Regions from separate parts of the Bradyrhizobium sp. 134 genome, predicted to be linked through region 2. Evidence: predicted binding sites of a transcription regulator. Region 2 holds the regulator's gene; the other holds the start of a gene.
The links. The regulator LexA, encoded in region 2, represses DNA repair genes until DNA is damaged. The targets are predictions, from matches to a motif close to TGTTCNNNNTGTGTTCNG.
Positions count from the first base shown of each region.

Region 1 (6,020 bases), 110 kb from region 2:
ACGATCGGGCCCCCGAAGTGATAGTTCACGCCGACCTGCACGGTGTGAAACTCGAGCGTGCCGGTGGGCAGGGCGCCCGAGAAGTAGGTCTCGCCGCCGAGGCTGCGAAAGAGGTACTCGCCCTTGACCGACCACTGCGGAGCGAAGAACGCTTCGACGCCCGCACCGACGGTCCAGCCGGAGTGCCACTTGCTGTCGGAAACGGTCACGCCGAGCGCGCTGATGCTGAGCTTGTTGTCGATCCAGGCGTAACCACCGGTGCCGTAGAACAGGACGTTGTTGACGGCGTAGCCGATGCGGCCGCGCACGGTGCCCATCGCATCGGTCTTCGAGCTGAGGGTGGTGCTGACGAGGCCGAAGCCGGGGACGGCAACGGGGCCGGTGACCGACGCGCTGACGTCAGCCCAGGCACCATCGGCCTCGATGCCGAACACGACATTGCCGGTCTGCCAGTTGTAGCCGGCGGTACCGCCGACGAAGCCGCCCTTCATCTTCGGGTCGGTCGAGGAATTTTCCCAGGCGCCGCCACCGACAACACCGAGGTAGAAGCCGGTCCAGTTGTAGACCGAAGCCATGGCCACCGGAGCCTTGGTGTAGGGGCGCGCCGCGAGATCAGCGGCCGAAGCCGGGGCAGCGAGAGCGAACAAACAGGCCGAAGCCAACAAAACCTTTTTCATTTTCAACTAATCCCAGTCCCAGTTTCTGATTGTGCCTTCCACGATAAGGAAGGGCATCGGACTCACTTGCCCAACTGAAGCCGTACTTACACCATTGAAGCCGCAAGTTGTGTCACTGGAAAGCCACAGCGGCCTGAAAATGGTGCATTTACTGACCTTTGGTTCCCCCATGGGAACAGCAACGAAAAAGGCCGGCGCGAGGCCGGCCTTGCTTTGATGGATGTCAGTTCGATCAGTACCTCGCGATCACCGGACCGCCCCAGCGATAGTTCAGGCGGACGAGGCCCATGTCGACGTCCTGCCGAATCCGGTCGCTGCCGAAGACCCCACCTGGGGGCGTTGTGAAGCCGATCGTGCGATCGCCAAGGAAGATGTGGTCGTACTCAAAGCCCAACGACCAGTTCGGGGCGAAGCCGAACTCCAGACCGGCCCCGACCGTACCACCCCAGCGAGTCTCCCGCGCCGAAGCCAGGAGCGCGCCCGCGCCGGGCGTACCTGTAGCAGCGTAGATGTCGTACTTGTCGCCGACGACGGCGGCGCCGCCCTTCACGTAGAACAGCACGTTGTTCCAGGCGTAACCGACCTGACCGGTGATGAGGCCGAAAGCGTCGATGCGGGAACGGTTGCGATCACCCGTCACCAAAGCGGTACCCGGGAAGAGGGTGCTCACATTGTCGCCCCGGAAGTCGGCCCAGTTGCCTTGGCCTTCGAGACCGAACACCCAATTGGCGGACTGCCAGCGATAGCCGATCTGGCCACCGACGGTGCCCCCCGTCGCATTGTGACAGCCTTCGCCGACCAAAACGCCGGTCGCGGGCGTGACGAAGTCCCAGCACGTGTGGCTTGAGCCACCGCCGCCGTTGATGCCGATATAGAAGCCGCTCCAATCGTAGATGGTGGCAATCGCCGGCGCGGGGGCCTTGGTGTAGGGACGCGCGGCCATATCCGCCGCGCTCGCGGGAGCCGACAGGCCCATCGCCACTGCACCGATTGCACCAACAAGAAGCTTATTCATTGCCAGTCTCCCCAGGTTCGTCCGCTTCTTTCTTCCCCGAAGCGGCTGATCAGGCGCGAGGGCCCATATGAACTAAGTCCGAGGAAACCGTAGCTCTACGGGGCGGCAGAGTCCGTCTCCGAAATGCAACAAGAACGGGGCACTGCGAGTACCCATAACACACTGAATCTTAAGTTCTTTCCCTCGTTCTCGGGAACCTACAAAGGTTCCAACCGCTGCGCGCATTCCCGCACTACATTGGCCGATCGACGCCACATCGATGCGGTGGTTTCGCCAAGAACAAATCTGGAACGAACTGGAGGTCGATGCTATATGTGGGGATAACCGGAGGGGTGACGGACTGATCGTCGTCCGCAAGCGTTCGGCGAGCGTATAGGGTCGCCTCAACGGGCACGGCGGAACGCGGGGAGCGGACCGGCCTTCTTGAATTCAGTGGCATTCGGAGCGGAGAGCGGAGATGGCGGGAAGCGTCAACAAGGTCATTCTGGTTGGAAATCTCGGCAAGGATCCTGAAATCCGCCGCACCCAGGACGGGCGGCCGATCGCCAATCTAAGCGTCGCCACCTCGGAGACGTGGCGCGACAAGGCCACCGGCGAGCGCAAGGAAAAGACCGAGTGGCACCGCGTCGTGATCTTCAATGAAGGGCTCTGCAAGGTCGCCGAACAGTATCTGAAGAAGGGCGCCAAGATTTACGTCGAGGGTGCGCTCCAGACCCGCAAATGGACCGACCAGAGCGGCGTCGAGAAGTACTCGACCGAAGTCGTGCTGCAGGGCTTCAACTCGACCCTGACGATGCTGGACGGTCGTAGCGGTGGTGGGGGAGGCGCCAGCTTCGGCGACGAGCCGGGCGGCGATTTCGGCTCCTCCGGTCCGGTCAGCAGCGCACCGCGCCGTCCCGTTGCCGCTGGCGGCGGTGGCCGCAACAGCGACATGGACGACGATATCCCGTTCTGAGCGATCCCGCTCTGAGAACGCGGGGTCTCAATGCGACGCGCCGGCCGGATGGGCGGCGCTTCTCATCTCGTGTCAGAAAATCCCACTAATCGGCAGGACGGGCTCGGGATTTCCGGGCCCGCTTCATGTTTCGGGTGAGCTCGGATTGCGGCTTGGCAAGCGCGCTGACGGGGCAAGCTCGCCGCGCGTTTTTCGACGCGTGATCGGCGATTTTGCAAGGTCGATACGGGGGCTGTCCAAGACACCGATCGCAAGGGCTTAAGTTGTTGGAAAAATAGGCGGAAAAAGCGCTTCCCAGATCGCCGCGAGGGTGGTTATCAGAGGCTCGATGCGCTATATGATTCCCAGATAAAACCTCACCGGATTTCCCCTTGGCTGACGACGACGACAAGCCCGGCGACCAGCCGGCGCAACCCTCGGATATTCGCCCCGTCTCCATCTTCGAGGAGATGAAGAAGTCCTATCTCGACTACGCCATGAGCGTGATCGTGGCGCGGGCGCTGCCTGACGCCCGCGACGGTCTGAAGCCGGTGCATCGCCGCATCCTGTACTCGATGAACGAGCAGGGGCACACGCCGGACAAGAAGTACGTCAAGTCCGCCCGCGTGGTCGGTGACGTCATCGGTAAATATCATCCGCATGGCGACCAGTCGATCTACGACGCCATGGTCCGGATGGCGCAGGACTTCTCCATGCGCGTGCCGCTGATCGACGGCCAAGGCAATTTCGGATCGGTCGACGGCGATCCCCCGGCTGCCTATCGTTATACCGAAGCCCGATTGACGAAGGTGGCGCTGGCTCTGCTGGCCGACATCGATAAGGACACGGTCGACTTCCAGCCGAACTACGACAACAACGAGACCGAACCGTCGGTCTTGCCGGCCAAGTTCCCCAACCTGCTCGTCAATGGCGCCGGCGGCATCGCGGTCGGCATGGCGACCAACATCCCGCCGCACAATCTGGGCGAGGTCATCGACGCCTGCGTCGCGCTGATCGACAACCCTGCGCTCACCATCGACGAGCTCATCAACATCGTGCCGGGACCGGATTTCCCGACCGGCGGCGTCATCCTCGGACGGCAAGGCATCCGCGCCGCCTATCACCTCGGCCGCGGCTCGGTCATGATGCGCGGCAAGGTCGCGATCGAGACCATCCGCAAGGAGCGCGAGGCGATCATCATCACCGAGATTCCCTACCAGGTGAACAAGGCGACGATGGTCGAGCGCATCGCCGAGCTGGTCAAGGAAAAGAAGATCGAGGGCATCGGCGACCTGCGCGATGAATCCGATCGCGATGGCTACCGAGTCGTCATCGAATTGAAGCGCGACGCCGTGCCGGATGTGGTGCTGAATCAGCTCTACAGGTTCACGCCGCTGCAGACGAGCTTCGGCGTCAACATGGTGGCGCTCGACAGCGGCCGTCCGCGGATCATGCATCTGAAGGACCTGCTGGCGATCTTCGTCGACTTCCGCGAGCGGGTCGTCACGCGGCGCACCAAGTTCCTGCTGGCCAAGGCCCGTGATCGCGCCCATATCCTGGTCGGTCTCGCCATCGCGGTCGCCAATATCGACGAGATGATCCGCGTCATCCGGACCTCGCCCGACCCGACGACCGCGCGCGACACCCTGATGTCGCGCGACTGGCCCGCCCGGGACGTCGAGGACATGCTGACGCTGATCGACGATCCGCGCCACCGCATCAGCGAGAACGGCACGATCCGGCTGTCGATGGAGCAGGCGAGGGCCATTCTCGATTTGCGCCTGCAACGCCTCACCGCACTCGGCCGCGACGAAATCCGCGAGGAGCTCGACAAGCTCGCCGGCGAGATCGCCGACTATCTCGACATCCTGCGCTCGCGCGACCGCGTGCTTGAAATCATCAAGTCCGAACTCGCCGAAGTGAAGGCCGAGTTCGCCACCCCGCGCCGCACCGTCATCATCGAGCAGGAAGGCGAGGTCGAGGACGAGGACCTGATCCAGCGCGAGGACATGGTCGTCACCGTCTCTCACGCCGGCTACGTCAAGCGCGTGCCGCTGTCGGCCTATCGGGCCCAGCGCCGCGGCGGCAAGGGCCGGGCCGGCATGCAGACCCGCGACGAGGATTTTGTCAGCCGGCTGTTCGTGGCGTCCACGCATACTCCGATGCTGTTCTTCTCCTCGCGCGGCCAGGTCTATAAGATCAAGGTCTGGCGCCTGCCGATGGCCGCGCCGAATGCGCGCGGCAAGGCGCTGATCAACATCCTGCCGCTAGAGCAGGGCGAGCGCATCACCACCATCATGCCGCTGCCGGAGGACGAGTCCACCTGGGGCAATCTCGACGTGATGTTCGCCACGACAGGCGGCAACGTCCGGCGCAACAAGCTGTCCGACTTCGTCGATGTCCGCCGCTCCGGCATCATCGCGATGAAACTCGACGACAACGAAGCGATCGTCGACGTGCAGATATGCACCGAGCACGACGACGTGCTTTTGACCGGCGCCGGCGGCCAGTGCATCCGCTTCCCCGTCACCGACGTGCGCGTGTTCACCGGCCGCACCTCGATGGGCGTGCGCGGCATTGCGCTTGCCGAGGGCGACAAGGTGATCTCGCTGGCGATCCTGCGCCACGTCGAGACAACGTCCGACGAGCGCTCGGCGTATCTGAAGATGCGTCGTGCGGTCGCCGGCGAAGCTGCGGCCGAGGAGCCGGCGGCGGACGCCGAGGCCGAAGAGACCTCCGGCAGCTTCCAGCTCGCCCAGGAGCGCTACATCGAGATGTCGGCGGCCGAGCAGGTCGTGCTGACCGTCTCCGTCAACGGCTACGGCAAGCGGACCTCGTCCTACGAGTACCGCACCACGGGCCGGGGCGGCAAAGGCATCGTCGCCATGAGCGTCAACAACCGCAACGGCAATCTGGTCGCATCCTTCCCCGTGGAAGACGCTGATCAAATCATGCTGGTCACCGACAAGGGCCAGCTGATCCGCTGCCCGGTCGAAGGCATCCGCGTCGCCGGCCGCTCGACCCAGGGCGTGATCGTGTTCGACACCGCCGAGGACGAACACGTCGTCTCGGTCGAGCACATCACGGAAGAGGCCGAGAGCGGGAATGGTGCGAACGGAGACGCAAACGGGGAGTGATGCGTCACCCCCGTAGCCCGGATGGAGCACAAGCGAAATCCGGGTTTCTTGCGCCGCGCAGAGAGTCCCGGATTGCGCCTCCGCCTTCGCTCTCAGAGCTACGGCGGACAAGTCGCTCCATCCGGGCTACGAATTGCGCTAAATCTCCAGCTCCGTGCCGAACTCCACCACCTGCTTGGTCGGCACGCCGAAGAACGCGGCTGAGCGTTCGGCGTTGCGCTGCAGAAAGGCGAACATGGTTTCGCGCCAGACCCACA
Region 1 is NZ_JADPKX010000069.1:331,330-337,349, forward strand. Features, by position in the region: gene IVA75_RS26715 (outer membrane protein) at 1-677, opposite strand, end outside; gene IVA75_RS26720 (outer membrane beta-barrel protein) at 910-1,692, opposite strand; gene IVA75_RS26725 (single-stranded DNA-binding protein) at 2,150-2,647, shown strand; gene gyrA (DNA gyrase subunit A) at 3,019-5,763, shown strand; gene IVA75_RS26735 (KUP/HAK/KT family potassium transporter) at 5,902-6,020, opposite strand, start outside.
Region 1: a site for LexA is predicted at 1,968-1,985, ahead of IVA75_RS26725 (single-stranded DNA-binding protein). Genes of this name have one in related genera too.

Region 2 (6,020 bases):
CGGATTCGCTGGGCGCAAACCACGCCATCTCGCCGGCCACGGCCGGCGATGGCGATTCAATCTTGACCTCCGACCTCGTAGCCGGCTGCGTCAGCCGATCGGCAGGCGCGTGACGGTCGGCTGCCTGTCGGCGATGACCTGCGCCTTGTGCTCGCGCTCCGTCACCGGCTCGGTCACAGGCAGTTGCAGCACGGTCGCGCGCTGGCCTTCGACGAGCTGCGTCACCAGCACATATTTGCCGTCCGGGAATTCGATCGCGTCATGATGGCGGTCGGGAACGTGCGGGTCGATCTTGCCGAACTTGCCCACGCGGGAATTGATGGTGCGCGTCCAGATCCAGCGATTGTCGTAGCGAACGTCGTCGGCGAAGGCGAGCTCCGTTCCCGGCAGCAGGCACACGGCAACAGACGGATCGGCTGCCGAGGCGAAGCCGCGCGTCGAGGTGCCGCGGAAGCTTGTCGTGACGATCGTCTCGCCGACTTCGGCGGGGCGCGACGCGACGGCATGCAGGCTGTAGTCACACATCGGGTGCTCCTCATGCTGGGATAGCAACCCGCGTCTCTTAATCGAGGCGCAGGCCTCTATCAGAGTTGAAGCATGAACGCTCTGCTTGGTTGTGGGCAAATCTGCGGCTGGTTTCCGCAAGCCGCGATCACATTATCTTTCCCGCATTCAATAGGAACAAAGCCTGCTGCGATGCATTCGGGAGGCGCGTGCGCGAATATCGCCGGCTTGACCGCAACGGTCGAGCTTGATCGCTGGCCGCTGTTTCCTCGAACACTTGCGCCGCGAACCAGTTCCGCTTCGTGGGCGTCGCGAGGAGCCAGCGCCGAAGGAGGGGCCGGATAGTCTGTGCAGAACCAGAAAGACTACCCAGCCGGAGCGGACGATGATCCGCTCCAATCCCTGACCGGCGATGCCGATCGGAAGCGCGCGCGGCGCCAAGCACCTCCGGTATGAAGTACTCCCGGTATCAAGGACGCCCGGTATCAGTACTTCCGGTAAAGCCCGATCAGCTTGCCCTGAATCTTCACCCGGTTGGGTGGCAGGATGCGGACCTCATAGGCCGCGTTGGCGGGCTCGAGCGCGATCGAGGCGCCGCGACGGCGGAAGCGCTTCAGCGTGGCTTCCTCGTCGTCGATCAGCGCCACCACGATGTCGCCGGTATCGGCGCTCTCGTTTCGCTGAATCAGCGCCATGTCGCCATCGAGGATGCCGGCCTCGACCATGGAATCACCGCGCACTTCGAGCGCGTAATGCTCGCCCGAGCCGAGCATGTCAGGCGGTACGCTGATAGTATGGCTGCGGGTCTGCAACGCCTCGATCGGCGTGCCGGCCGCGATGCGACCCATCACCGGCACCGCGACGGGACGTTCGCCCTCGTCCGCGGGCAGGCTGGAGCTCGCACGCACCTTGCCGAGATTGCCCTCAATGACGCTCGGCGTGAAGCCGCGGCGGCTGCCGGCGGCTGCCTGGAGCTCCGGCAGCTTGATGACTTCAATCGCACGGGCGCGGTTGGGCAGGCGTCGGATGAAGCCACGCTCCTCGAGCGCCGTGATCAGGCGATGGATGCCCGACTTCGAGCGCAGGTCGAGCGCATCCTTCATCTCGTCGAAGGAGGGCGGTACGCCGCTTTCCTTCAGACGTTCACTGATGAACCGCAGAAGCTCGTATTGTTTGCGCGTTAACATCTCGACCAAAGTCCCCCGGTTGATGTCGTCCGATTCCGAGACGCTGAATTCGGCAATAAGCCGCTACATGCTCGAAACAAATCATGAACGGACACTATATGTTCGATACATGTTCCGCAACTGCTTAATTTACCGTGAACAGAGCAAAGTTCGCGGAACGTGCATTGCCGGACGCTCAGACGGGGAGCCGCAACACTTCGCAAGCCGTGCCGGCTTCGGCCTTCGGCGCGAACGGTGCGCGCACGAGAAGTACCTGTGCTGCAGCGAGATTCGCAAGCAGCGAAGAGTCCTGATGATTGACGGGAAGAACGACGCGCGTGCCATCGTCACGCTCCTCCAGATGCGCGCGCAGATAGTCCTCGCGCTGGTCGTTGGCGCCGACGTCGCGGCCGAGCACGGCGCGTTCACGGCGATGGTGAATCACCGAACGGCCCGACAGGGCGCGAATCAGCGGCACCATGAACAGGAAAGCGCACACGTAGGACGACACGGGATTGCCCGGCAGGCCGATCACACCCATTGCGCCGAGCCGCCCGTGCATCATCGGCTTGCCTGGCCGCATCGCGATCTTCCAGAACGCCATTGCGATGCCTTCGACCCGCAGTGCCTGCTGGACCAGATCGTGGTCGCCGACCGATGCGCCGCCGGTCGTGATCAGGATGTCGGCGCCGCTCTCGCGGGCGCGGCGGATGCCGGCGGCGGTCGCCTCCAGCGTGTCGGCGGCAATACCGAGGTCGATGGTCTCGGCGCCCTCGCTGCGGGCGAGCGCGTGCAGGGCGTAGCCGTTGGAATAGACGATCTGGCCGTGGCCGGGCATGGTGCCCGGCATCACCAGCTCGTCGCCGGTGGCGAGAATCGCGACTTTCGGACGCCTGAAAACGCCAAGGTGCGGATGGTTCATCCCGGCGGCGAGGGCGAGGTCGCGCTCGGTGAGACGATTTCCCTTGCGCAGGAGCACGTCGCCCTCGCGGAAATCGACGCCTGCGGGGCGGATGTGCCGACCGGCGATCGCGGCTTCCTTGATCGTGATGCGCTTGCCGGCGGCGACGGTGTCCTCCTGGATCACGACGGCGTCCGCGCCACCGGGAACGACGCCGCCGGTGAAGATCCGCACGGCCTCGCCGGCGCCGACCATCCCCGCGAACGGTCGGCCCGCCGCGACTTCGCCGATGATGGTGAGCTCCGAATCGATCGTCGCGGCATCGGCCGCGCGCACCGCGTAGCCGTCCATCGCCGACATCGCCTGCGGCGGCTGCGTGCGCCGCGCCGCCACGTCACCCGCGAGCACGCGATGGTAGGCCTGGTCGAGGGAAATCATTTCATCCGGCAGCGGCTCTGCACCCGCCAGCACCGCGGCAAGCGCGTCGGAAACCGGCATCAAGGCCACGGCGAAAACTCCTGCTCGGCACGTTCGGGCGAATGTTCCGCACGTCTTCTAGCCGAGCGCGCGCGCAGAGGCAAAAACGGCTGAGCGGGTGCAGTCATCCCACCGCATTGTTCCGGAAGGCAGGATCAAGCGCGTTGCGGCATGATCCGAAGAACGTGTCAGATCGGCAGGACAGTGGTCATGGCAAGACGAGAACGACGAGCGCCCCGGACTGCATCGATCAGCTCCCTGGCTGCCCGTGAGTTACGTCGGGCGCCTTGGGTCCCTGATCCTTGTCGGGCAGCGGATCGGCCTGGGATTTCAGGTCGGCGGCCTTGCTCACAAGCTTGGCGGAAAGGTCCGAATCTGAAGTTGTCCTCGCGAATTCAAGAAGAAGAGAGGCCTGCTTGGTGAGGTAGGTTTTGCCCAACACGATGATGCATCCGTCCGTAGAAGTCCCAACGGACTCTAAGAGTCCGGAAGGTGGTATTCCGTTCCGGGAACTCTGTATAAAAATGCACAAAGTGATCGGGTTCCTCAATTTTTCAAAATTGGTCCCGTCGGGCCGTGCCGCAGTGGGTTTCGCGACACCGGCTCGTCGTCAAATGCCCAATGCCTTAAATGCGTTCCCGACGTCACGCGGCGAGGTCACATGCACGGCTGTCAAGCCGCGCGCCCGCGCTCCCTCGATGTTTTCGGCAAGATCGTCGAAGAACACGATGCGCCCGGCGGGCACGCCGATCGCCGCAACGACGTGGTCGAAGGCCTCCGCATCCGGTTTGCGCAAGCCGATGCTGGACGACAAATACAGCTCGCGGAAATGGCCGAGGACGCCGGCATATTCCCTCGAGAAATGGTCCACATGCGGCCGGTTGGTGTTGGAGAAAGCATAGAGCGGCATCTGCTTCGCTGCGCGAGGCAGCAGCGCGGCGATGTCAGGCATTTCGCCGGCGAAGATCGCGTTCCAGCCTTCCAGGAACTGCGCATCCGAAATGCCGATTCCGAGCGAGGCTCGCAGTGAGGCGAAATAGTCCTCATCGCTGATCTTGCCCATCTCGTGCAACCGATAGGCTTCGCTGTCCCGCACATAGCGCGCGACGATGGCTTCAGGCTTGCAGCCGGCATGTCCCGCCCAACAGGCGATCGCCTTGGAGAAATCGATATCGAGCACCACGCGGCCGAGATCGAACAGAAGCGCATCCGCGCTGCCGGGAGAGAGCGATGTCACCTTCGTCCTTTCACTCAGTATCGATACGGCTCGTGGTCGAACAGCGGAAACGCGCTGAACACACTCGGCGCGTTGGTTGCGGTGGCCTGGTGCAGGCAGGATTTGTTGACCTCGGCGAACGAGGTCGCACCCAAGAGGCCGAGGCAGCGCAGCACTTCGTCTTCGAGCAGCTCCAGCATGCGGGCCACGCCGGCTTCGCCGGCCGCCGCCAGCGCCCAGCATTGCAGCCGGCCGATGCCGACGAGGTCGGCGCCCGCCGCGATCGCCTTGACGATGTCGGTGCCGCGACAGACGCCGCCATCGACCATGATCTTGGCGCGGCCGTTCACGGCGTCAACGATCTCGGGCAGCACGTGCATGGCGCCGCGACCGTGATCGAGCTGACGGCCGCCGTGGTTGGAGACGTAAATCCATTCAACGCCGTGATCGATCGCGATCAGCGCGTCCTCCGGCGTCGCGATGCCCTTGAGGATCAGCGGGATCTTGAACTTGTCCTTTATCATCTTCACCGTCCGCCACTCCAGACCCTTCTGGTAATCGCCGCCGGTGGCGCGCAGGCGGCTCTCGCGAACGTAGCGTTTGGCGATGTCACGTTCGCGACGGCTGTAATGAGCGGTATCGACGGTCAGGCAGAAGGCGGCATAGGCGTTCTTCTCAGCCCGGCTGACGACGTCGGCGACGAAGGCGTCATCGCCGCGCACATAGAGCTGGTAGAGGCGCAGCGCGTCGGGCGCAGCTTCGGCGGTCTTCTCGAGGCCGGGCTCGGACACCGAACTGAGCATGTGCGCCGCACCGAAAGTGCCGCAGGCGCGTGCCACGCTCGCCGCACCATCCGGATCGAAGATCTCGAGCGCGCCGACAGGGGCGAGTACCACCGGCAGGCGCATCTTGCGGCCGAATTGCTCGACCGAGCCGGTGACCTTGCGGACATCGCGCAGCACACGCGGGCGGAAGGCGATCTCGTCCAGCGCCATGCGGTTGCGACGCATCGTGGTCTCGGTTTCGGCCGCGCCGACGATATAATCCCAGGCATTCTGGTTGAGGTTGGAACGCGCTTTCCGGATGAATTCATGCAGATTCTGGAACGGCTCGGTGCTGGCGCCGAGCTCGACGTTCCTGTCCGGTTGGATGCGGGGTGCTTCGTTCATTGTTATCCTCCCGAGAATTTGAAGCCTTACCTCATCGCCTAACCCGTCCAGGTCGCCAAAACCATCCTAAAATGGCATGGCTGCAAGGCGTGGGCCGGCCGGCCGTCCCCGCTGGGCACGAACCGGGTCCTGCAACGTTGCCAAAAGTTTAGGTCCCGGCGAAGGGATTTTTACGGTGTACCCGCCGGCGTGGCATCCCGGCCTTGAAGAAACCAGAATGGTATTGTGAGAAGCAGGCTGGATCGCCATTTGCATGGCGGCTCTCCAGCCCCACCGAACCGCGAAGCAAAAAGGCCAGCCTATCCATGCGGAAAACCCTGCTGTTTCCACTGGGCGCGCTCACCGGAGCGTGTCTGACCCTTCTGGTAGCCAGTCCGCACGGCGGCGTGTGGGCGGCACGGGCGGCAGCGAGCGCGGATGACGCCTATTCCAAGCTCAATCTGTTCGGCGAAGTGTTCGAGCGGGTGAAGGCGAGCTATGTCGAGAAGCCTGACAATGCCAAGCTGATCGAAGGTGCGATCACCGGCATGGTGACCTCGCTCGATCCGCACTCGCGCTACATGAACGACAAGGCCTGGACCGAGATG
Region 2 is NZ_JADPKX010000069.1:224,485-230,504, forward strand. Features, by position in the region: gene IVA75_RS26205 (hypothetical protein) at 91-525, opposite strand; gene lexA (transcriptional repressor LexA) at 990-1,691, opposite strand; gene glp (gephyrin-like molybdotransferase Glp) at 1,867-3,078, opposite strand; gene IVA75_RS26220 (hypothetical protein) at 3,299-3,490, opposite strand; gene IVA75_RS26225 (HAD family phosphatase) at 3,659-4,285, opposite strand; gene IVA75_RS26230 (alpha-hydroxy acid oxidase) at 4,300-5,433, opposite strand; gene IVA75_RS26235 (S41 family peptidase) at 5,739-6,020, shown strand, end outside.